4 regions of the Spongiibacter sp. genome follow, and region 2 is predicted to be linked to each of the others. Evidence: predicted binding sites of a transcription regulator. Region 2 holds the regulator's gene; each other region holds the start of a gene.

Region 1 (5,607 bases), on a different contig from region 2:
GCTGGTCGACCATCTCCTGGGTGATAATATTGCCTTGGTCGATGGACAGGCGATAAACGCCGGGAAACTCAAGGGAGCTGCAGGCGCCAAGCAGCAACAGCAGGCTGACGGTGGCAATACGCAAAAACATAGTCAGGGTTCCAATCGCTCGCAGAGGCGGGGATAATATCGCAATCCTCTACACAACGCTAAGGTCAGTGCTTTATGTCAAGCGAAAACCAAGAACTCCGCAAGGCTGGTCTGAAAGTCACCTTGCCACGGGTCAAAATTCTCCAACTGCTTGAGCAGGCCGAGGCCGACAATCAGCATTTCAGTGCGGAAGATGTTTATCGCTCGCTGATGGACTCGGGAGAAGACGTCGGTCTGGCAACGGTATACCGCGTGCTGACCCAGTTCGAGGCGGCCGGTCTGGTGGTGCGCCACAACTTCGAAGCCGGTCACTCGGTATTCGAGCTGGCGAAGGGCGAGCACCACGACCACATTGTTTGTATGGAAACGGGTGAGGTCATCGAGTTTTACGATGACATCATCGAAGAGCGTCAGCACAAGCTGGTGGAAGAGCGCGGCTACGAGCTGGTCGACCACAGCCTGGTTCTGTACGTTCGCCCCAAGAAGTAAGCTTTTTTCTGTGTCGGCAGTGATCGCTGCCGACACCGTGTCTCGATGCTGGCGTCTCGCTCAGTGGCGCGTCGCCAGCATTTCTCTCGCGTGAGCCAAGGTGTTTTCGGTAATCGCAATCCCGCCCAGCATCCGGGCAATTTCCTCGATTTTCTGGTCATCGCCTAGCGCGTGCAGCTCGGTACGCACACTGTTCTTATCGCCGGTTTTCTGCACGAGAATATGCTGATCGCCCTGGCTGGCGACCTGTGCCTGATGAGTCACGCACAATACCTGGCTGCGTGAGCCGAGGTCGTGCAGCAACTGCCCGACAATTTCTGCGGTGGCGCCGCCAATGCCCACGTCCACCTCGTCGAAAACCACGGTGGGCACGGTGGCAACCTGCGCCGTCACTACCTGAATGGCCAGGCTGATACGCGACAGCTCGCCGCCGGAGGCGATTTTATGCAGCGGCCCCATGGCGGCATTGGGGTTGCTGCGGATCAGAATCTCAATATCTTCGTCGCCGTGGTTATGGGGCTGGTCGCTGTCGAGTGGGGTAATGGCAAACTCGATCTGGCAGTGTTTCATGGCCAGTTCGCTGAGTTTTGCCTCGATACTTTTCTTCATTTTTGCGGCCGCACTGCGCCGTTGCTTGCTGAGCTTTTCAGCTTTCTTGCGATAGTTCGCCAGGGCGGTGTCGCGCTCACTGCGCAGGGCGTCGAGTTTTTCGTCGGTGGCATCCAGCGTGTCGAGCTGCTCTTGCAGCGATTCCTGCAGTCCCGGTAGCTCTTCCGGTTGAATGCGGTGTTTGCGGGCGGTCTGATAGATGGCGTCGAGGCGCTCTTCCACTTGCTGCAGGCGTTGTGGGTCCAGCTCGGTTTCGTCGGTAACGCGTTGCAGTTCGCTGGCGGCCTCTTCAATCTGGATGCGGGCGCTTTCCAACAGGGAAATGGCGGCTTCCTGTGACGGGTGGCCGTGCTGGCAGCCTGTCAGCGACGACAGAGCCTGTTGAAGAATGCCCATGGCATTCACTTCACCCTCTCGGCACAGTGCGAGGCTGTGATGGTTGGTGGACAGGATCTGTTCGGCGTTGGTGAGCTGTTTCTGCTCGATTTCCAGTTCTTCGACTTCTCCCGGCTGAATGGCCAGTCGGTCTAGCTCTTCCAGTTGGTAGCGCAGCAGTTGTTCCTGAGCGCTCTGCTCGTCGAGCTGGCTTTCCAGTTGGGTGAGCCGCTTATTGAGTTTTTGATAGTGGCTGCAGTCGTCATTCAGTGCGCTGCAGAGTTCGGTGGCGCCGGCAAAGGCGTCCAGCAGTTCGCGCTGATACGGTTTTTTCAGCAGCGATTGATGGGCGTGCTGGCTGTGGATGTCGATGAGCAGTTCGCCCAGTTCGCGAACGTCCTGCACTGTGGCGGGCTGGCCGTTGATATAGGCGCGCGAGCGACCTTCTTTGGTAATCACCCGGCGGAGTCGGCATTCATCGCCGGCCAGCAGTTCCCGTTCCTGCAGCCACTGGCGGGCGCGGGGAATCTGGCTGATGTCGAATTCGGCGTGAATGTCTGCGCGCTCGGCGCCTGCCCGCACCACGCCGCTATCGGTGCGATCGCCCAGTGTCAGCCCCAGCGCGTCGAGCATGATCGACTTGCCCGCGCCGGTTTCCCCGGTCAGTACGGTCATGCCCGGTTGTAACTCGACTTCCAGTGATTCGGTGATGGCGAAGTTGCTGATGCTCAAGTGAACCAGCATGGCGTGGCTCCCGTGGGTTGGGTGTTTGGGTTTTGATGTCTGGTTATTTATACAGTAGTTGGCTCGGGTGGCTCAATAGTTCTGGCGGGTGACGCGTGAAATTTTCTTTCTGCCCTTGAAAACGCGGCGGTCGGCCCCATTGTCGAGCCAGCTCGATCCCGCGGGGTCGCACACCATTGCAGGCGGCAGGGCCGCAGATTTGAAAGACAGGAGGCTGCGAACGTGGCGGAAGAACAGGATAAGGCTCAGGTATCGGAAGAAGAGCTTCAGGAGCAGGTGACTGATAGCGGTGCAGAGGCCGAGGCCGGGGATGATCTGCAGGCGCAACTGGAAGCGGCTCGTCAGGAGGCGGCCGATGCCAAAGAACAGGCCCTGCGAGCTGCGGCCGAAGCGCAGAATGTGCGCCGTCGCGCCGAGAAAGACGCCGAGAACGCGCGCAAGTTTGCGCTGGAGAAGTTCGCTGGCGACATGCTGGGTGTGGCCGATAACCTCGAGCGTGCACTGGCTGCCGCCGATGTGGAAAACGAAACGCTGAAGCCGCTAGTTGAAGGCGTGGAGCTGACTCGGAAAGCCTTGCAGGACGCGCTGGCGCGTCACAATGTTGAGGCGATTGATCCGACCGGGCAGCCCTTTGATCCCGAGTTTCACGAGGCGATGGCCATGGTGCCCAATCCCAGTGTTGAGCCCAACACGGTGATCGATGTGATGCAGAAAGGCTACACCCTGAACGGCCGACTATTGCGCGCCGCGATGGTGGTGGTCGCCAAGGGCGAATAAGCCACGTAAATATTTGCATAAATGCACGCCGTGCCCTTGAAAAGTCGTGAAAAGGGCCAATATCTACGGCAAGAACACAGTTTTGGGGCGAAGCGCCCCGCGCAGTAAACAGCGAATGCGGAGTAACAATTATGGGCAAGATTATCGGTATTGACCTGGGGACCACCAACTCCTGCGTTGCCGTCATGGATGGCGACAAGGTCAAGGTTATTGAAAACGCGGAAGGTGCGCGCACCACACCGTCTATCGTCGCCTACACCGACGACAATGAAATTCTGGTCGGTCAGAGCGCCAAGCGTCAGGCGGTGACCAACCCCAACAACACCCTGTATGCGGTGAAGCGCCTGATTGGCCGCCGTTTTGAGGATGATGTTGTACAGAAAGACATCAAGATGGTGCCTTACACCATCAGCAAAGCCGACAACGGCGATGCCTGGGTGGAAGTTAAAGGCGAGAAGCTGGCGCCCCCGCAGATTTCTGCGGAAGTGTTGAAGAAAATGAAGAAGACGGCTGAAGACTATCTGGGTGAGAAAATCACCGAGGCGGTTATCACTGTGCCGGCTTACTTCAACGACTCTCAGCGTCAGGCCACCAAAGACGCGGGCCGCATTGCCGGTCTGGAAGTAAAGCGGATTATCAACGAGCCGACGGCGGCTGCACTGGCCTACGGTATGGACAAGGCCAAGGGCGATCGCACCGTGGCCGTATACGACCTGGGTGGTGGTACCTTCGATATCTCCATCATTGAGATTGCCGAGGTGGATGGCGAGCACCAGTTTGAAGTGCTGGCGACCAACGGCGACACCTTCCTGGGCGGTGAAGATTTTGACCTGCGCCTGATCGACTATCTGGCGGAAGAGTTCAAGAAAGAAAATGGCATCGACCTGAAAGGCGATTCGCTGGCGGTTCAGCGCCTGAAAGAGGCGGCGGAGAAGGCCAAGATCGAGTTGTCTTCCAGTCAGCAGACTGAGGTGAACCTGCCTTACATCACGGCAGATGCGACCGGTCCCAAACACTTGGTGGTGAAGTTGAGCCGCGCCAAGCTGGAGTCGCTGGTTGAAGATCTGGTCAAGCGTTCGCTGGAGCCGATGAAGACGGCGCTGGACGACGCGGGTCTGAGCACCAGTGAAGTCGATGAAGTGATTCTGGTCGGCGGTCAGACTCGTATGCCGCTGGTTCAGACCAAGGTGACGGAATTCTTCGGTAAAGAGCCGCGCAAAGATGTGAACCCCGATGAGGCGGTTGCCATGGGTGCAGCCCTGCAGGGTGCGGTACTGTCTGGTGACGTGAAAGACGTATTGCTGCTGGACGTTACCCCGCTGACGCTGGGTATCGAAACGATGGGCGGCGTAGCGACGCCGCTGATTGAGAAGAACACCACGATTCCGACCAAGAAGTCGCAGGTGTTCTCAACGGCTGAAGATAACCAGACGGCGGTGACCATCCATGTGGTTCAGGGTGAGCGCAAGCAGGCGGCGGCGAACAAGTCGCTGGGCCGTTTCGATCTGGCCGACATTCCGCCCGCACCGCGTGGTCTGCCGCAAATCGAAGTGACCTTCGATATCGACGCCAACGGTATTCTGAATGTGTCGGCGAAAGATAAGGCGACCGGCAAAGAGCAGTCGATCCGTATCACCGCTTCCAGCGGTCTGAATGAGGACGAGATCGAGCAAATGGTGCGCGACGCCGAAGCCAACGCTGAAGCGGACAAGAAGTTCGAAGCGCTGGTTACCGCTCGCAATACTGCTGAAGGTCTGGCCAATGCGACGCGCAAGACGCTCGAAGAAGCTGGCGACAAAGCCAGTGATGAAGAGAAGTCTGCCATTGAGGCGGCGCTGAGCAAGGTTGATGAGGTCATTAAAGGTGACGACGTCGACGCTATTGAGGCGGCGACCAAGGAACTGACCGAGGCCTCTGGCAGCCTGGCACAGAAAATGTACGCTGAGCAGGCGGCGCAGGCTGAAGCAGCCGGTGGCGCTGAGCAGGCTGAGGCCGGCAATGCGGCAGACGATGTGGTCGACGCCGAGTTTGAGGAAGTGAAGGACGACGACAAGAAGTAAAACTGCGCGGGGCGATGCCCCGCCGGGTTTGCCGCGAACGGGAGACGGAGGACGCTGAAAGCAGCAGGTTTGCGCGGCGTTTCGCCAACTCCCGTTTCGCGTGTCTTGTCGGTGAAATTTTAATCTGGCGGCGGGCTGCGTGTGAACGCTGTCCCCGCCGCAGATAAAGCGTGAAACGAAACGATGTCAAAACGCGATTACTACGAAATTCTGGGCGTGGAGCGAAGCGCTGACGAAAAGGAAATTAAAAAGGCCTATCGTCGCATCGCCATGAAGAATCACCCGGACCGTAACCCGGATGACCCGAAAGCAGAGGATATCTTCAAGGAGGCCACCGAGGCCTACGAAGTGCTCTCCGATAAAGAAAAGCGCGCGGCTTATGATCGCTTTGGTCACGAAGGTGTTGGCGCGGGCGCCGGCGGTT
Region 2 (5,607 bases):
ACGGCGCCAATGCGCTGCGCTTTAAAGAGCAGACGGAGGCCGCAGAACAGCGCATTGAGGCAGTGGAACGCTTGCTTGATCTGCTTGCACCCAGTACAACATAGGCCGAGCGCCTCTCGTGACAAGGAAAGAGATTCCCACTATGCATCGCCAACGCTTCTTCGCCCTCCTGTTCGCCACACTGCTCAGTGCGGGCGCGCTGGCTCAGCCCGACGGGCGCTATCAGATCGATCTGGTGGTTTATGCCAACACCGATCCTGCCGCACAACAGGCCGAGGTCTGGCCAGACAATCTTCACCTGCGCTACCCCCACGACTGGGTCCGGCTGAACAACCAAGGGGAAGCGAACCTCAGCCGTGTCGGCACCCACCACCCACAGTTTGCCAAGGCCCTGCGCTCTCTTAAGCTGTCATCGCGTTATCGCATACTGACCCAACTGAGCTGGATACAGGATTTAGAGCCCAGAAAACGCGCACCGGCGGTTCTTATTCAAGGGGGGGAGCGCTACGGCGAGCACTATGAGCTGGAAGGCTATGTTCGTATCGCACTGGAGCGCTATCTGTATGCCGAGCCACAACTCTGGCTTTCGCGCTTTGGCTACCAGCAGGGCAATTACTACTTGCCCAGACGGCCCAACCGCCATCAGCCGATTGACGAGGAAGTGGAGATCCCGCAGGAAGATACCCTCCCCCCGCAGGAGGCACTGGTGGAATTCCCTGGCACAGACATGAGTATTGAGGATAACGCGCCCAGCCAACCGGTTATTCCGGTAGGCGCCGAGCCGGTAGAACGGATCGTAGTGATGAGCGAAGAACGCCGCATGCGCAGCGATGAGCTTCACTATATCGATAACCCGCTGTTTGGCTTGCTGATCATGATCAGCAAGCCCCAAACCTCAACCGTGGCTGAGGATACACTGAGCCAGCAGTGATTTGACCTGCAGCATGCCGGTATCGATGACGGCCTGAATATCTTCCATCGTAATCAGGGTGTCGCTCAATCCGGCACCCGGATTGACCACCAGACACACCGAGGCATAATCCAGCCCGGCTTCCCTGGCCAGCGCAGCCTCAGGCATGGCTGTCATCCCCACCATATCATTGCCGTCTCGCGCCAAGCGTTGAATTTCCGCCGCCGTTTCCAGACGCGGTCCCTGTGTTACCGCATAGGTACCATAGGGCTCGACATCAATATCTGCCGTCTGGGCTGCGGCACACAATCGCAGGCGTAACTCTTCGCAATAGGGGTAACTAAAATCGATGTGTTGGACATTGCCATCCCGGCCATCGTAGAACGTGTGCTCGCGCCCCCAGGTGTAATCATTAATCTGCTCCGGCAAGGCAATTACCCCCGCAACAAAGCGCTCACTGATGCCACCCACTGCGTTCACTGCAATAATCTCACCCGCACCGGCGTCTTTCAGCGCTTGAATATTGGCCCGGTAGTTGATCGCGTGCGGCGGCAGCGAGTGCCCCACACCGTGACGGGGCAGAAACAGAAATTCCGCGCCCTTGTATCTCATCTGATGAATCGGCGCGCTCGGGGCACCGTAGGCAGTCTCCACCTCGCGGGTACCCAACAACTCCGCGCCGGGCCAATCGCACAAGCCCGTTCCACCGATCACCGCAATCGTTTTAGGCATTCTCAATGTCTCCTGCTTCGCTGCCATCGCGAGCAACACGCTCTATTTGTACCGGGTCCATTTTGATAGTACTGGTTGGGTAAGCCACATCGGCCCCCAGCTCATGAACAATCTCGAGAATGTTGAGCAGGATGTCCTGCTTAATTTCATGGTATTTCACCCACTGCGTCGTCTTTGTGAAGGTATACACAAAGAAATCGAGTGAAGACGCATTAAAGCTGTTGAAATTGACGATCAGTGTCTTGCGGGTATCAATTTCGGGATGGTTGGCCAGCATTTCCCGGACCTTGCTGATAATCGCCGGAATGTGCTTCGCATCGTCATAGCGCACACCGATAGTTTCATATATGCGGCGGTTTAACATGCGCGAGGGGTTTTCCACCGAAATCTGCGTGAAGGTGGCATTCGGCACATAAAGCGGACGCTGATCAAAGGTCCGTATGCGGGTTTGCCGCCAGCCGATATTTTCCACTGTCCCCTCAATATTCTTGTCGGGGGACCGAATCCAGTCTCCGACAGAAAACGGGCGATCGAGATACACCATCAACCCACCGAAGAAATTCGCCAGCAAATCCTTGGCGGCAAAGCCCACCGCGATCCCGCCGATACCCCCAAAGGCCAACACCCCGGAGATACTGTAGCCAAGGTTCTGCAGAATCATCAGCACTACGACGATAATCACCGCGCTGCGCACCAGCTTGCCGAGCGCCATGACGGTTGTCTGGTCGATGGGCTCATCGTCGTCGCCATATTCCCGCGACAGAATCCCTGTTTCTATCTCTCGAACCAGCTTGACCAAAAACCAGCCAAGAATCGCCATTACCGCTACCGCGCGGAAGGGCTGTAGCGCCGAAAAGATATCCGCATCCGTACTTTCGCCAATAATCTCCAGTACGTGACTGGCACCAACGACCCAAATCATCAGAATTAGTGGCTTGCGAGACGCCAGCAACAAGGCGTCGTCCCAGAGGTTGTGCGTTCTGGCAAATTTCTCCGCCAGCTTATTGAGCAGTCGTCCGACGAATAAGTTGGCCGTCAGCATGATCAAGACGACGATAAAGACTTCTGTGAGCCATGGGTAATTAGAAAACTCCACACCCTTTAGCCAGTCCTGAGACAGCACCGCAGTTCCTCCGCGCTAGACAGATTATTTGTTATGACCGCGTCCGTTATAGCTGGCTGCACTAAAAAAGCGCGGTCAAAATGGGAAAAGCAGTTTAACTTAGGTAGCCATCCCTCTGAAAGCGCTTGGATTTCGCCATGCATCCAATAATTCACTAAGGAGAAACCACGGTTATCGACGCGCAAATACCGACTGGACACCCCCAGGGGAAGTGATAGCTTGGTGCAAAAGTCGAAGAAAGGAGGCAAGCGTTATGGCGAGCATAGCTCCTCAAGTTGGCAGCTGGTACAAAGACCTTGAAACTGACCAGCAGTTTGAAGTCGTTGCGATCGACGACCGGGAACACACCATCGAAGTGCAAATGATTGATGGCGAGATTTGCGAATATGATCTGGAGAGTTGGCGACAGCTCGCCCTGCAGAGTATCGAAGAACCCGAGGACTGGCGTAATGCCTTTGAGCTCAGCGACGACGACTACCGCGACTGGGGCGACGGCTTAATACCGGAACAACTCTGCAACCCGTTACACGAAATAGAAACTGACGTCGTCAACGGCCTTTTTGACGACTACTGAAACCCTCTCCCCCCTCTGCCCGCCCACGGCTTTACTGGGGCGGGCCTCTTCACATCATACCCTCGCTTCAGAAAATACAGGGCAGCGCTTGCACTGGATAAAATACTGTATATACTCACAGTTACTGTATAGATAACCAGACCGCGATTATGGAAAAGCTAACTGCCAGACAAGCTCAGGTTCTCGAACTTATCAAAAGCCATATTGAAGACACAGGCTACCCTCCGACGCGGGCAGATATTGCCAAGGAGCTGGGGTTCCGATCGCCCAATGCGGCGGAAGAACATCTCAAGGCACTGGCGAGAAAAGGCGCCATTGAAATCATTCCCGGCGCTTCTCGTGGCATCCGTCTTCCGGAAGAACTCGGCATCCCCATTGTCGGTCAAGTGGCAGCAGGTAGCCCTATCCTCGCGGAGGAGCACATCGAAGATCACTGCGCCATCTCGCCAAATTTGTTTACCCCGGCTGCAGACTATTTCCTTCGTGTTCGCGGTGACAGCATGATCAATGCGGGCATCTTCGAGAACGACCTCCTCGCCGTTCACCGCACTCCCGTTGCCCATAACGGGCAGATTATTGTCGCGAGAATCGGTGACGAAGTTACCGTTAAGCGCCTGCAGAAAGAGAAAAGTAACCACCGCTTGCTGTTAATTGCGGAAAACCCGGACTACGCCCCCATTGAAGTTGACCTGCGTGAACAGGACTTTGCTATCGAAGGCCTGAGCGTAGGCGTATTGCGTCGAGGAAACTGAACATGGCTTTTGAACAACGCCCTCTTTTTGACCAGCAGCACCCGGCTGACAACGCGCACATTACGGAAATCACCCTTAGCAGCCAGGCGCAACTGTCGCGCACTCTGCTGTCCGCCATGCTGGGCCAGCTCTGCGGCAACACCGATCCGCGCTGGCTTTGCTGGGTTGCAGATCGGCCGGTCAAACCGCTACTTGACGCCAACAGCCCTGAACGGGGACAGCGCATCCTGCAAGTCGTTGTAAATGAAGGCAGTCTCTGCAATATCGCTGCTCGTGCCCTTGAGCGCGGAAAGAGCCACACCGTCGCGGTGTTACTGAAAGGCCCACTGGGAGCTGCCGAGCGACAACTGCTAACCCACGCTGCAAAGGCAGGCCAGGCCGAATGCCTGGTAATCCACTTACAGGATTAATTGAACGTATACAGAAAGGAAACCGTGCTCAATGCACGGTTTTAGATTGAGGCAACACGCCGTCAATGGCATCTTCATCATCATCGACATCATCTTCCACGTCATCGCTGATGATCTGCGCGGCTTCCAGCCCCGCCTGCACCATGACCCTGGCCAGCTCCAGGCAAGAGCCCGGAATCTGCTTGCGGGTCTCATCAGAAAAGCGAATGGTCACCAACGGCTGCTCATCGCCCTCAGAGCGCTGCAGCACAATATCGCCATTTGCCAATTCAACCAGTTCTAAATAAGACAGCACAGAATATCCCTTGAGTCGATCTTGCCCGAACAACGGGGTTGACCGGTAGTGTAACAAAGGCAGCCTATCTCCGGCCAATCAGTATTCCTGCAGTGTCGCCCGATGCCGGTTCACGGTATCACTCAGGAACTCCAGGGCCTCCCAGCTCCGTTGCAGCGAGTCATCCTCACCGCGAGAAGAAGCAATAAGTGCGCCGGAAGATGCCTGCACCGCAGAGGGCGCATTGATAAACGCGTACTCCAATACCCATTTGAGTCGCGCGTCATGGCTTTCCCTGTCAGCCAGTTCCGCTATCTCCGGCGGATGCTCACCTGATGAGAGGACGCGGGCCGAATAACGACCGATAGGAATCGCCTGCTGAAACCGGGGTTGCTGGAATAGCAAATCCGCTAAATGGCTCTCGTAAGCCAGCCGCAGTTGCCAGAGACAGGATTCAAGACAAGCCCGATGGAAATGCCCTCCCCACTCTTCCCGACTGCCCTCAGTCAGTTGGTTCAAATACTGTCGGGCAAGAAACAGATGGAGGTTGCATTGCCCTCGGTAGGTTTCTGACGACATGCTGTCCCGCCCTATTTGTCTGATGTCTTACGGCTGGTCTTTTTCGCTTTGACTCTCGCCACCCATTTCCCGCCTTCATAAAAGGCTGACCAACCGCTGGGTTTTCCCTCAACTTCTGACTGTACGTACTGCTCTTTCGTCTTACGGCTGTAGCGAATCACCGTATCGCGACCTTCGTCGTCCTCAGCAGGCGCCGAGAACAGGAAGTTGTATTTGGGGTCAATTTCCGCCTGATGAGGGAGGATTTCTTTTA
Region 3 (5,607 bases), on a different contig from region 2:
GCAACTCTGTAAGTCGGTGCTGCCGCATATCAAGCAAGCCGTGGAAATCTATTCACGCTTGCGGGAAAGCGAAAGTGAGCGAGCCTTTTATGCGGACACGATCGACAGCCTGTCTGTTGGTGTACTCACTCTGGATGCTGAGGGGCGTGTCATTCAGGGCAACCCTATTGCGGCGCGCCTGCTGGAGCAGCACAGCGTGCAATCGTCGCTGGGACAGCGCCTCAAGTTCAGCGATGCTCGTGAGCAGCAGGCATTCCGTGAATTACTGGCCGAGGTGATCGACGCTCACCATCATCGTGAAGCGGGTTGTGTTCGCGCCTTTCGTATCAGCGCTGCGGCGAATGCGATCAGCGGCCTGAGTCTGCTGTTGCGGCCATTGCCGTTAAGCGATCACGGCAGTGAACCCAGTCCGGCCGTCGCGGTATTTATCAGTGACCCCATGGCGCCGCGTCAGGCACCCAGTGATGTGTTGATTGCGCTGTTCGGTTTGACGCCGGCGGAATCCAAATTGGCTATTCGTCTGGTTAACGGACAGAGCCTGGATGAAGCGTCGGAGAGTCTGAATATTTCCAGGAATACGGCCAAGTCGCACCTGAGCTCGGTGTTCTCCAAAACGGGAGTGGCCAGACAGACGCAGCTGATTCAGTTGATATTGAACAGTGTGGTGACGCTGGCCGGGTCACCGGCCAGCGACGAGTAGGGTGATCAGCTACCGCTGCTCGGTGAGGGCGCTGCAGCTTTAGCCGGTGCTTTTTTGGCTGCCGCTTTCTTGGCGGGGGCTTTTTTAGCCGGTGCTTTCTTCACTGCCGCTTTCTTTGCGGGAGCCTTTTTAGCTGGTGCTTTCTTGGCGGGGGCTTTTTTGGCAGGTGCCTTCTTCACCGCAGCTTTCTTTGCGGGAGCCTTTTTAGCCGGTGCTTTCTTGGCGGCCGCTTTTTTCGCCGTTGCCTTTTTAGCCGCGGCTTTTTTGGCGGGAGCCTTCTTCGGCGCGGGGTTTTTCTTGTCGAAATCTTTAGCGGCAGTATGCGCGGCCTTCGCCATGGCGCGAGCACGCTGATAATCCGACTTCAGTTCTTTGATCTGGTCGCGGGCCATAATGACCAGCGCCTTGGCATCGACTTCCAGTTCCTTGGCGGCATCAATCGCCTTGTGTGCACGCTCAAGCTGACGCTCAACCGTTTTGTCCATATTGCTCTTGGCCTTTTGCTGAAGCTCGCGCAGTTTGTCCTGCTCTGCCTTCATTTTGACCTTGGCTTTTTCAGCCTGGGCTTTCGCGCGATCCATCGCTTTCTCTGCATCGCTGATAAGCCGGTCACGCAGTTTTTCCACTTTGCTTTCGAGAGATTCGATCTCTTTACTGATGAGTGCTACAGGGTCCAGTTTCTGTTTAGCCATGCTAATGACTCCATTTATTGGGTTAGGGCATCGCGAGCAGGAAGTCTGTTCGTTGGCTTAACATAGCAAATTTTCTGATAATGAACACAAACTGAGCACAAGAAGAGACATTGTTATGGAAAAAACACGAACTGATGCGATTGAAGCCGCTGTTTTCAGACGTCTGCTAGAGCATCTCGACAGTCGCAAAGACGTGCAGAATATCGAGCTGATGAACCTGGCGGGCTTCTGCCGCAACTGCCTGTCGAAGTGGTATGTTGCCGCCGCTGAGGAGATGGGTGAGAGTGTTGACTACGATGCTGCCCGTGAGAGGGTCTATGGCATGCCCTACGGGGAGTGGAAAGATAAGTATCAGCGTGAGGCCAGCGCTGAGCAACTGGCCGCCTTCAATAATAAAAATGCCTGATAAACGACGACTATAATCCGCCGTTGGGAATAAAGCGGTTGCTGCTGTTGGCGCGAATCCAGCGAAGCGTCTCTACCGACAGTTTTTCGCCACGTTGACGCAGCACTTTATTGATCCAGATGGCGGGGGATTCCGCACCGGCATCCCAGCCGCTGATACGTTCTTCAGCAACGGTGAAAAAGCGAATGAGTGCAATGAGTTCGTCGTTACTCAAATCAGCAACGGCTTCCTGCCAGGGTGCGAGAGTCAGCCGCATGACCGGGCTGTAACGTTGCAGCTCTTCATCGGTAAACGGAGCAGGGAGTGCTGACAACGAGGCTTCGTCGCTAAGCGTGATACAACGCTTCAACCAAGCCTTGTCGATACTGATCGCGGCTTTTTCGGTTTCGGGTGTCCAGCTGCCAATACTCATTCAGTGATGTCCTTTACTACTGCCATTGATGTTAAGGGCGCACAGTATACCGGAGTTGCGGGCGTGACAATGCCGTCCGCTTCAGGTAATTTCTGTATGTTTATACAGTATCGGGTTTGGCGTGGTTTGGCGCCGCTGGCTTGCGTTCCCCTTCATGCGAAAAATCATTCATTGTGATTGCGACTGTTTCTACGCCTCGGTTGAGATGCGGGATGACCCGTCGCTGCTTGGTCGGCCACTGGCAATCGGCGGGGCGTCCTCGCGTCGAGGGGTGATCGCAACCTGTAACTATGAAGCCCGCGCCTACGGTGTGCACTCGGCCTTGCCCACGGCAGTTGCTGTGCAGCGTTGCCCCGATTTGATTTTGATGCCGCCGAACATGGCGAAGTACAAAGCGGTAGCCATGCAGGTACGGGAGATTTTTGAGCGCTACAGCGATTGCATTGAACCCATGTCGCTGGATGAAGCCTACCTGGACGTGAGTGAGTCACCGCATTTTCAGGGCAGTGCCAGCCGTATCGCCGAAGCGATCCGCCACGAGGTGAAAACCGAAGTGGGCATTGGCATTTCCGCCGGTGTGGCGCCGAACAAGTTTCTCGCCAAAATTGCCAGTGACTGGCAGAAACCCGATGGTCTGACGGTGATTCGGCCCGACCAGGTCGCGGCGTTTGTTCGCGATTTGCCGGTGTCCAAAATCCACGGTGTGGGTAAAGTCATGGCCGCCAAAATGTCGGCACTTGGTATCGAAAGCTGTGAGCAGTTACAGGCGTGGTCGGAGCTGGCATTGGTAGAACGCTTCGGGCGCTTTGGGCGTCAGCTTTATGGCTACGCGCGCGGCGAGGATCAGCGCCAGGTTAAGCCTGAACGCCGTCGCAAGTCACTGAGTGTCGAGCGTACTTTTGCCACTGACGTGGTGCCGGGGGCCGAGGCCGATGCGGCGTTGGTGCAGTTGATCGAGGAACTCCAGAAACGGCTGGGACAGGTGACGGGGCTGCCGATAGTCGGTGCTTTCGTAAAGATGAAAAGCCGGGAGTTTCGCATTACCACGGTCGATCGGCGCTTGCCACAGGGGCTGGACACGGCCTGTTACGCGCCGCTGATGCAGGAAGCTTGGGCGAGACTCGAAAGCCCGGTGCGATTAATGGGGGTCGGTGTCAGGTTTGCGGAGGAGGACGAGGCCAGTCAGCTGAGTCTGTTCTAAGCCTCGCCGAGGTTGCGGCTGTACGCATTGGCGCCGCGACGTCCTTCGGCGTCGTAGGTTCGCAGTGGAACGGTACTGAGACCGAGAACCTGCATGGCCTGTTCATTGTAGTCTGCCCGCCGCTCCAGCAAATGCCCGATGCGCTCATTCAGATCGCGGCAGCGTCGCAGGCTCTCCAGTACCTCGCTGTCGGGCGCGGGGCTGTCTGGCTGTTGGCGACGATAGCGGTCGAGGTTCTCCAGACTCTGGCTGCAATCCATCTTTTGCTCTGCCAGTTCGCGCAGGCGATCGGCGTCGCCGCCATTACGCAGGGTGTCCAGCTCTTCCTGCAGCAGGGCTTCAAAGCGCTGGCTGTGACTGAGCAGTTCCTGTTGAAGATCGCTCATCACCATTACGCCGGGTTGGTTTGCAGTTCCAGGTCAATAAAGGCGCGGGCGACCTGATCGGCATCGATGCTGAATTCACCGTTGCGAATCGCGGTTTTAATCGCTTCGACCTTCTGGCGATCCACGCCGTCGCTGGCTTCAATGCCCGCACGAGCGCGTTCCAGCAGGCTGGTTTCAGCGCTTGAGGCAGGGTTCGCCGACGTCGTGACGTCTTTGCTGTCTTCGGCTTTCTGGCTGGCATTGCCGCTGTCGATCCGACGCGGCTGGCCTACCGGGCTGCCATTAATGCGTTCGACCATGTTGATTCCTCATCCTTTCTGTCTGTGGCGTTGACGCTGCCTTACCTCTCTAACGGCAGCGACCGAAAAAACTTTAGAACTATTTCAGTATTACCGTGTTGGCGTTTTCCACACGGCCTTCCAGCTGCTTGCCCGAGCTCAGGTTTCGGACTTTGATCAGCGAGCCCACGGCGCCGTCTTCCAGTGCCAGGCCACGCATGCTGACCGAAATCGCTCCGCTGTCGCTGCGCAAAGTGACCTGCTGGCCTTTGCTGATCAGCGTACCGGCTTCCAGCATATTGGCGGTAATCACGGCACCTTGAGCAATGCTGCGTCGGCTGCGCATGCCACCCGGCTGCTGCAGCGAGCGCAGGTAGCCGTAAGAGAGCGTCGATACTTCCCGCTCCACCCAGCTTACATCCGCGGGCGTGACGGTCTCACCGGGCGCGATGGGGCGTTTGCTCACCATGACCTTGGCATAGGCCGCGACGGTAACCGGCAGGTAGATTTTCCACGGCTGTTGGCCACTGCAGCGAACCCCGACGGTGGTACGTCGGCGAATCTGGGCGCCTGGCGGTAAAAAAGCTTCCAGCGCCTGACTGCATCGCGGCAGACGAGTCCGCGGGTCCAGCTTGCCGACACTGACGCGGGTGGTTTGCGACTGCCAGGGATGGCGCTTGGCAATGTACTGTCGCGCGGTATCGCTGATCCGTTGCGCTGACTCGATGCCACTGGTGCTCGCCGATACTGGCGGACCAATAAGCAGGGCAGTGCACAGCATCAGCACTGCTTTATGCCATGTCGTCATCGTCTGCCCTCCTTATTCTCTGCTTCGTTTCCCGCCTGTGGCGCCCGCCAAAAAATTGGCGTCAGACCGTCTTCTAACAGGGATTGAGCAAGTGGCGTGCCAGTGGTGAGAAAACGCGATTGCCGGTCGCTGCCAAAGTCTTGCCGGTTCCTTTCGGAAAAGGCGGCAAAGCCTTGCCGGAAATCTGGCGCTGGCAGTGTCGTTTTTCGTTATCTATTTGAAAAATAACAATAAAAAAATATGGCACGGCGTTTGCGTTGGGAAGGGCAAAGCGGAGATAAGGCGTGTCGTTAGAAACATTCTCTACACATCTAACGGCCACAACGCGAAAACCTTTAGCAGGAAACGGTAAAAAAATATGGCAATCAATTTCGACAAAGCTCTCGGTGTTCATCAGCAAGCGCTGATGCTGCGCCAGCAGCGCATGGAGTTGCTGGCCAACAATATCGCCAATGCGGATACCCCCGGATACAAGGCAAGGGATATCGATTTCAAACAGGCAATGGGCGAGGTCAGTGCGGGGCAACAGCTGTCGCTGAGCCTGAGTAATGGCGCCCATATTGCCAACAGCGCGACGGCGGGTAGCGGCACGGCCGAGGTGATGTACCGCGTCCCGCAGCAACCGTCCCTGGATGGCAATACCGTAGAGGAAAGTGTCGAGCAAACCGCGTTTGCTGATAACACCCTGCGCTATCAAGCCACTATGAGTTTTCTCAGCAGTCGT
Region 4 (5,607 bases), on a different contig from region 2:
GCGGGAAATCGGTGTGGATACTCGCAGTTTCCATCAGGCACTGAAAAATACCCTGCGCCAGGCTCCCGATGTCATTCTCATTGGTGAGATTCGCGATCGCGAAACGATGGAACACGCCATTGCTTTTGCCGAAACCGGACACTTGTGTATCTCTACCCTGCATGCGAACAACGCCAATCAGGCACTGGACCGGATTATTAACTTTTTCCCGGAAGAACGCAGAAATCAGCTACTTCTTGACTTGTCACTGAATCTGAAATGCTTTGTTTCTCAGCGACTGGTACCCACTGTTGATGGCAAACGCTGTGCGGCAATCGAAATCCTCTTGGGTACTCCGACCGTCGCCCAGGCCATTCATAAAGGTGAGGTAGAGAGCATTAAGGAGATCATGCAGAAGTCGGAAAATTTAGGGATGCAAACCTTCGATGCCGCCCTGTTCAGGCTCTACGAAGATGGGAAAATCAGTTTTGAAGAAGCCCTGAAAAACGCCGATTCGGCAAACAACCTTCGACTTCGTATAAAGCTGGAGAGCACGCGCGGATTGCCCGCAGATGCGGTCGAAGCGTCACCAGAGCCGACCAGCAGCTCCGCGTTTAGCCTGCAAATTGAAGATACGCCAGAGGAACCTGAGAACTAGAATAGCTGCGGACTATCGCTATGCCCTAAGTCCATTGAACCAGCGGCGGGGACTCCCGCCGCTATCACTATCCTTTTACTGCTCTTCTTCGACAATCTCAGCCTTTTTTGTCGACGGCTTTGGCAACAGCTGCTCACGAATAGCGCCTTCAATCTCAGCGGCAATCTCGGGATTTTCGCTAAGGAACTTGGCAGCATTCGCCTTACCCTGCCCGATTTTATCGCCTTTATAAGCGTACCAGGCACCCGACTTGTCAACGAGCCCGAGTTTTACACCAAGATCGATGACTTCGCCCATGCGGTAGATGCCACGGCCGTACATAATCTGGAACTCGGCTTGTTTGAATGGCGGCGACACCTTGTTTTTCACCACCTTGACCCGAGTTTCGTTGCCGACCACTTCGTCGCCTTCTTTTACAGCGCCGGTGCGACGGATATCCATGCGCACAGACGCGTAGAATTTCAGCGCATTACCCCCAGAGGTCGTCTCGGGATTACCGAACATCACACCGATCTTCATACGAATCTGGTTGATAAAGATCACCAGGGTATTGGTCTGCTTGATGCTGCCGGTCAGTTTACGCAGCGCCTGAGACATCAAGCGCGCTTGAAGACCAACGTGGGAGTCGCCCATATCCCCTTCTATCTCTGCTTTGGGCACCAGCGCGGCAACGGAGTCGATAACAATCACGTCAACGGAGCCAGAACGTACCAGCATGTCAGTGATTTCCAGCGCCTGCTCGCCGGTATCCGGCTGCGACACCAGCAGATCCTCCAGATTAACGCCCAGCTTTTCCGCATACTGGGGGTCCAGAGCATGTTCGGCATCCACAATGGCCACGGTTTTACCCAGCTTCTGAGCTTCTGCCATCACCTGCAGACACAGCGTGGTTTTACCGGAAGACTCAGGACCGTAGATTTCAACGATGCGCCCGAAAGGCAGTCCGCCGATGCCCAGGGCAATATCCAAACCCAATGAACCGGTAGAGACAGAAGGCATGACTTCCCGCGAACTGTCGCCCATTTTCATGATAGAGCCTTTACCGAATTGACGTTCGATCTGGCTCAGCGCGGATTCGAGTGCCTTCTGCTTATTGGGGTCCATAGTTTTTCTGCCCTTAAGGTTGTACGAATAAGATGCGAAATCGCGGTCACAAAATTACTGTATATATACTCAGTATCATCAGTGTGATTGTCAATCCCCAAGCGTAAAAAAGTGTCGGGCCGAGTGCTGGTCAGCACCTCGCGCATTCCGTACACTTTTGCGTTTCACTTTGTCCCAGCCCCGAACGCGGAGAACACCTATGAATGCAGGCATCGACCTGGCTCAGCACACGCCAATGATGCAGCAATACCTGAAGATCAAAGCACAGCATCCTCAGGAGCTGCTGTTTTATCGCATGGGTGACTTCTACGAGCTGTTTTTTGACGATGCCAAACGCGCCGCTGATTTGTTGGACATCACCCTGACCGCACGCGGTAAATCCGGCGGCCAGCCGATTCCCATGTGCGGAGTGCCCTATCATTCAGCTGAAGGCTACCTAGCCCGCTTGGTTAAACGAGGCGTATCGGTAGCCATCTGTGAACAGATAGGCGACCCCGCTACCAGCAAGGGACCGGTAGAGCGTAAAGTCGTCCGCATAGTGACCCCCGGCACCCTCAGTGACGAAGCATTACTGGACGAGCGCCGTGACAACCTGCTGGTCGCCTGTTGCGAAATGGACGGCAGACAAGGGCTGGCCGTGCTGGATATGAGCAGCGGCCGATTCAGCGTCTCGGAACCCGGGAGCAGCGCGACGCTGCTCAGCGAGCTGCAGCGGCTTCGCCCTGCCGAACTGTTGATTCCTGAAGACTTCGGCGGCGAATGGCTGCCCGACATGCCGGGACGACGCCCCCTGCCGCCGTGGGAATTTGAGCCCGACACCGCCCACCGGCAACTGTGCAGCCATTTCGCGGTGCAGGACCTCGCGGGCTTCGGCTGTGACGGTTTGACCGCCGGTATCGCGGCAGCGGGCTGCCTGCTGCAGTATGTGAAAGATACCCAGCGCTGTGAGCTTCCTCATATTCGCCGCCTCCAACACGATGCCAACGAGCGTGCCGTGGCGATGGACGCGGCCACTCGTCGCAATCTCGAACTGGATATCAACCTCAGCGGCGGCACCGACAACACCCTTGCTTCGGTAATGGACCGCTGCCAAACAGCAATGGGTAGTCGCCTGCTGAAACGCTGGCTGCACCGTCCGCTGCGCGACCGCGAGGTACTCGAAGCCCGACGCGGCAGCATCGCCGCGTTGATCGACAACTATGATTTCGAGGCCTTGCGCGAGCCACTGAAGCAAATCGGTGACCTGGAACGGATTCTGGCCCGCGTTGCGTTGCGCTCGGCACGGCCCCGAGACCTTTCCCGCCTGCAGCAGTCGCTGGCAGTCCTGCCCGGTTTGCAGCAACTATTGAGTACTCAGGAACTGCCACACCTTCGCGAACTGGCCACCGAGATCAGTCAGTTCCCCTCACTCGCTGAATTGCTGCAACGGGCCATTATCGACAACCCGCCGATGGTAATTCGCGATGGCGGTGTCATCGCCACCGGCTACGATGCCGAGCTGGACGAGCTGCGCAGTCTCAGCAGTGATGCCGGTGATTTTCTGCTGGACATGGAAAAGCGCGAGCGCGAGCGAACAGGCCTGAGCAGCCTGAAAGTGGGCTACAACCGGGTTCACGGTTACTACATCGAAATTAGCCGTGGACAGGCTGGCGAGGCACCGGTTGAGTATATCCGCCGCCAGACATTGAAGAATGCCGAGCGCTTCATTACCCCCGAGCTGAAAGAATTCGAAGATAAGGCCCTGAGCAGTAAAAGCCGGGCACTGGCGCGGGAAAAAGCACTGTATGACGAGCTATTAGATATCCTGAATCGCGACCTCGGTGCCCTGCAGCTCAGTGCCCACTCACTCTGTGAGTTGGATGTAGTGTGTAACCTGGCCGAACGCGCCGTTCAGCTTGATCTGTGTGAACCGCAATTTAACGACGACGGCACCATGCATATTGAGCAGGGACGCCACCCGGTGGTAGAGAGCGTGTTGGACGAACCCTTCATTGCCAACGACCTCCACCTCGATCCACAGCGCCGCACACTGATTATTACCGGCCCCAATATGGGGGGTAAATCGACCTATATGCGGCAAACTGCGCTGATTACGCTGCTCGCCCATATCGGCAGCTTCGTCCCCGCCAAAGCGGCCAACCTGAGCATTGTCGATCAGATATTCACGCGTATCGGTTCCTCGGATGACCTGGCCGGCGGGCGCTCGACCTTTATGGTCGAAATGACAGAAACCGCCAATATCTTGCATAACGCCACCGAAAACAGCTTGGTATTGATGGATGAAATCGGGCGCGGCACCAGTACCTTCGACGGCCTGTCGCTGGCCTGGGCCAGTGCCATTGAACTGGCGGACAAGCTGCGCGCCTTTACCCTGTTTGCCACCCACTACTTCGAACTGACCGTTCTGCCGGAAAACTACCCCTGCGCAGCAAATGTTCACCTCGGCGTAAAGGAATATCAGGATCACGTGGTGTTTCTCCACCGGCTTGAAGAAGGCCCTGCCAATCGCAGCTACGGTTTACAAGTTGCCAAACTCGCCGGTATTCCAGAGCCCGTCATCCACGCGGCGAGAAAGAAACTGAACGCGCTGGAAAAACAATCCATTGGGCCGGTAGCCCAGACCAGTGGCCCGCAGCCAGACCTCTTCGCCGGTACGGGTCCCTCTGTCGTCGAAGAAACGCTGGATACCATCGATCCCGATGAGCTGACACCAAGGCAAGCACTCGAACAGCTTTACGCGCTAAAAGCGCTGATCAAGAAGTGATCTGACCGGCAAATCATTCACAAAACCGATAAGCCACACCTAAATTATTGTTAAGGCTTTGTGCTATACCGATAATTTTCACTGGTGTTACAATGCGCGCTTGCCGATTCACAGTCAGAGAGTAAGGGGCTGACAAAAATGACTTTTGTTGTAGGTGAAAATTGCATCAAGTGTAAGCACACGGATTGCGTTGAAGTTTGTCCTGTCGACTGTTTCTATGAAGGCCCGAACTTTCTGGTTATTCATCCGGACGAGTGCATTGACTGCGCATTGTGCGAACCGGAATGCCCCGTAGAGGCGATTTTCTCCGAAGATGAACTGCCTGATGATCAGCAGGTCTTCCTCGAGCTCAATGCTGAGCTGGCCGAAGTATGGCCGAATATCACCGAGATGAAAGAGGCACCGGCGGATGCTGAGGAATGGGCAGGCAAGCCCGACAAACTGCAGTATCTTGAGCGCTGAGCTCTCTCCGAATACCAAAAACCCGCTTCAAGCGGGTTTTTTTATGCCCAAACGTTTTGTGAACCAATAGCTTAAAGACAGAAGTTCATCACACTTCTCCCATTATCTGGGGAACACTGACGCGCTAAACCAGTCACAAGCCCCAGACAGGATGGATCTGTATCGCATTCACGACAAACATCGCTGTCTGTATTAAACGCGCGGGGTACAAGCATTCTGTGCCCGGCCTCTGCGGCAATTCTGCCGCCTGTCAAAGGCAAAAAAGGAGCGTTTACGCCATGAAAAAACTGATGAATTCGCAGGCTGTTGCCAGAGTCATGTTGATGCTGCTCGTAGGGATCGGCGGCACCTCGCTGCTGACGGCCTGTGACCGCAACGAAGGACCGATGGAAGAAATGGGCGAAAGCATGGACCAGGGCATTGAGAATGCCAAGGACAGCTACAACGAAGGCGTTGAAGAAGTAAAAGACGAAATCGACGATCACAGCAGCAACTAATATTTTAAGGTTTACCCTCCAGCTGGCCGGCTCTCGCCGGCCTTTTTTATTTCTGCCCACCGCAAATGGTATTATTGCCAAGTCTGTATCACCCGCCCATGTAAGGACCACGCTTGGACACAGCCAGTATCAACACTCTGTTT

What was found. Region 2 encodes LexA, which represses DNA repair genes until DNA is damaged. Its sites were predicted from a motif close to ACTGTNTNTANANACAGT; they were not measured.
Region 1: the regulator LexA is predicted to act here: its motif matches at 2,385-2,402, upstream of recN (DNA repair protein RecN).
Region 3: the regulator LexA is predicted to act here: its motif matches at 2,302-2,319, upstream of dinB (DNA polymerase IV).
Region 4: the regulator LexA is predicted to act here: its motif matches at 1,798-1,815, upstream of recA (recombinase RecA).

What each region holds. Positions count from the first base shown of each region.
Region 1 is NZ_CFHTQA010000001.1:93,458-99,064, reverse strand. Features, by position in the region: gene AC5DB9_RS00430 (outer membrane protein assembly factor BamE) at 1-130, opposite strand, end outside; gene fur (ferric iron uptake transcriptional regulator) at 205-618, shown strand; gene recN (DNA repair protein RecN) at 679-2,346, opposite strand; gene grpE (nucleotide exchange factor GrpE) at 2,569-3,123, shown strand; gene dnaK (molecular chaperone DnaK) at 3,255-5,183, shown strand; gene dnaJ (molecular chaperone DnaJ) at 5,367-5,607, shown strand, end outside.
Region 2 is NZ_CFHTQA010000042.1:24,830-30,436, forward strand. Features, by position in the region: gene mfd (transcription-repair coupling factor) at 1-104, shown strand, start outside; gene AC5DB9_RS13725 (CsiV family protein) at 143-931, shown strand; gene AC5DB9_RS13730 (S-methyl-5'-thioinosine phosphorylase) at 896-1,642, opposite strand; gene AC5DB9_RS13735 (mechanosensitive ion channel family protein) at 1,635-2,684, opposite strand; gene AC5DB9_RS13740 (DUF6763 family protein) at 3,019-3,339, shown strand; gene lexA (transcriptional repressor LexA) at 3,489-4,091, shown strand; gene AC5DB9_RS13750 (hypothetical protein) at 4,094-4,501, shown strand; gene AC5DB9_RS13755 (hypothetical protein) at 4,530-4,796, opposite strand; gene AC5DB9_RS13760 (hypothetical protein) at 4,875-5,354, opposite strand; partial or broken gene AC5DB9_RS13765 (topoisomerase DNA-binding C4 zinc finger domain-containing protein) at 5,366-5,607, opposite strand, start outside.
Region 3 is NZ_CFHTQA010000014.1:52,287-57,893, reverse strand. Features, by position in the region: gene AC5DB9_RS07520 (helix-turn-helix transcriptional regulator) at 1-700, shown strand, start outside; gene AC5DB9_RS07515 (histone H1-like repetitive region-containing protein) at 706-1,392, opposite strand; gene AC5DB9_RS07510 (DUF1244 domain-containing protein) at 1,508-1,798, shown strand; gene AC5DB9_RS07505 (hypothetical protein) at 1,809-2,210, opposite strand; gene dinB (DNA polymerase IV) at 2,365-3,411, shown strand; gene AC5DB9_RS07495 (flagellar export chaperone FlgN) at 3,408-3,797, opposite strand; gene flgM (flagellar biosynthesis anti-sigma factor FlgM) at 3,803-4,096, opposite strand; gene flgA (flagellar basal body P-ring formation chaperone FlgA) at 4,176-4,883, opposite strand; gene AC5DB9_RS07480 (hypothetical protein) at 4,957-5,277, opposite strand; gene flgB (flagellar basal body rod protein FlgB) at 5,242-5,607, shown strand, end outside.
Region 4 is NZ_CFHTQA010000005.1:54,507-60,113, reverse strand. Features, by position in the region: gene AC5DB9_RS03555 (PilT/PilU family type 4a pilus ATPase) at 1-637, shown strand, start outside; gene recA (recombinase RecA) at 713-1,741, opposite strand; gene mutS (DNA mismatch repair protein MutS) at 1,941-4,505, shown strand; gene fdxA (ferredoxin FdxA) at 4,644-4,967, shown strand; gene AC5DB9_RS03535 (hypothetical protein) at 5,246-5,464, shown strand; gene AC5DB9_RS03530 (potassium/proton antiporter) at 5,578-5,607, shown strand, end outside.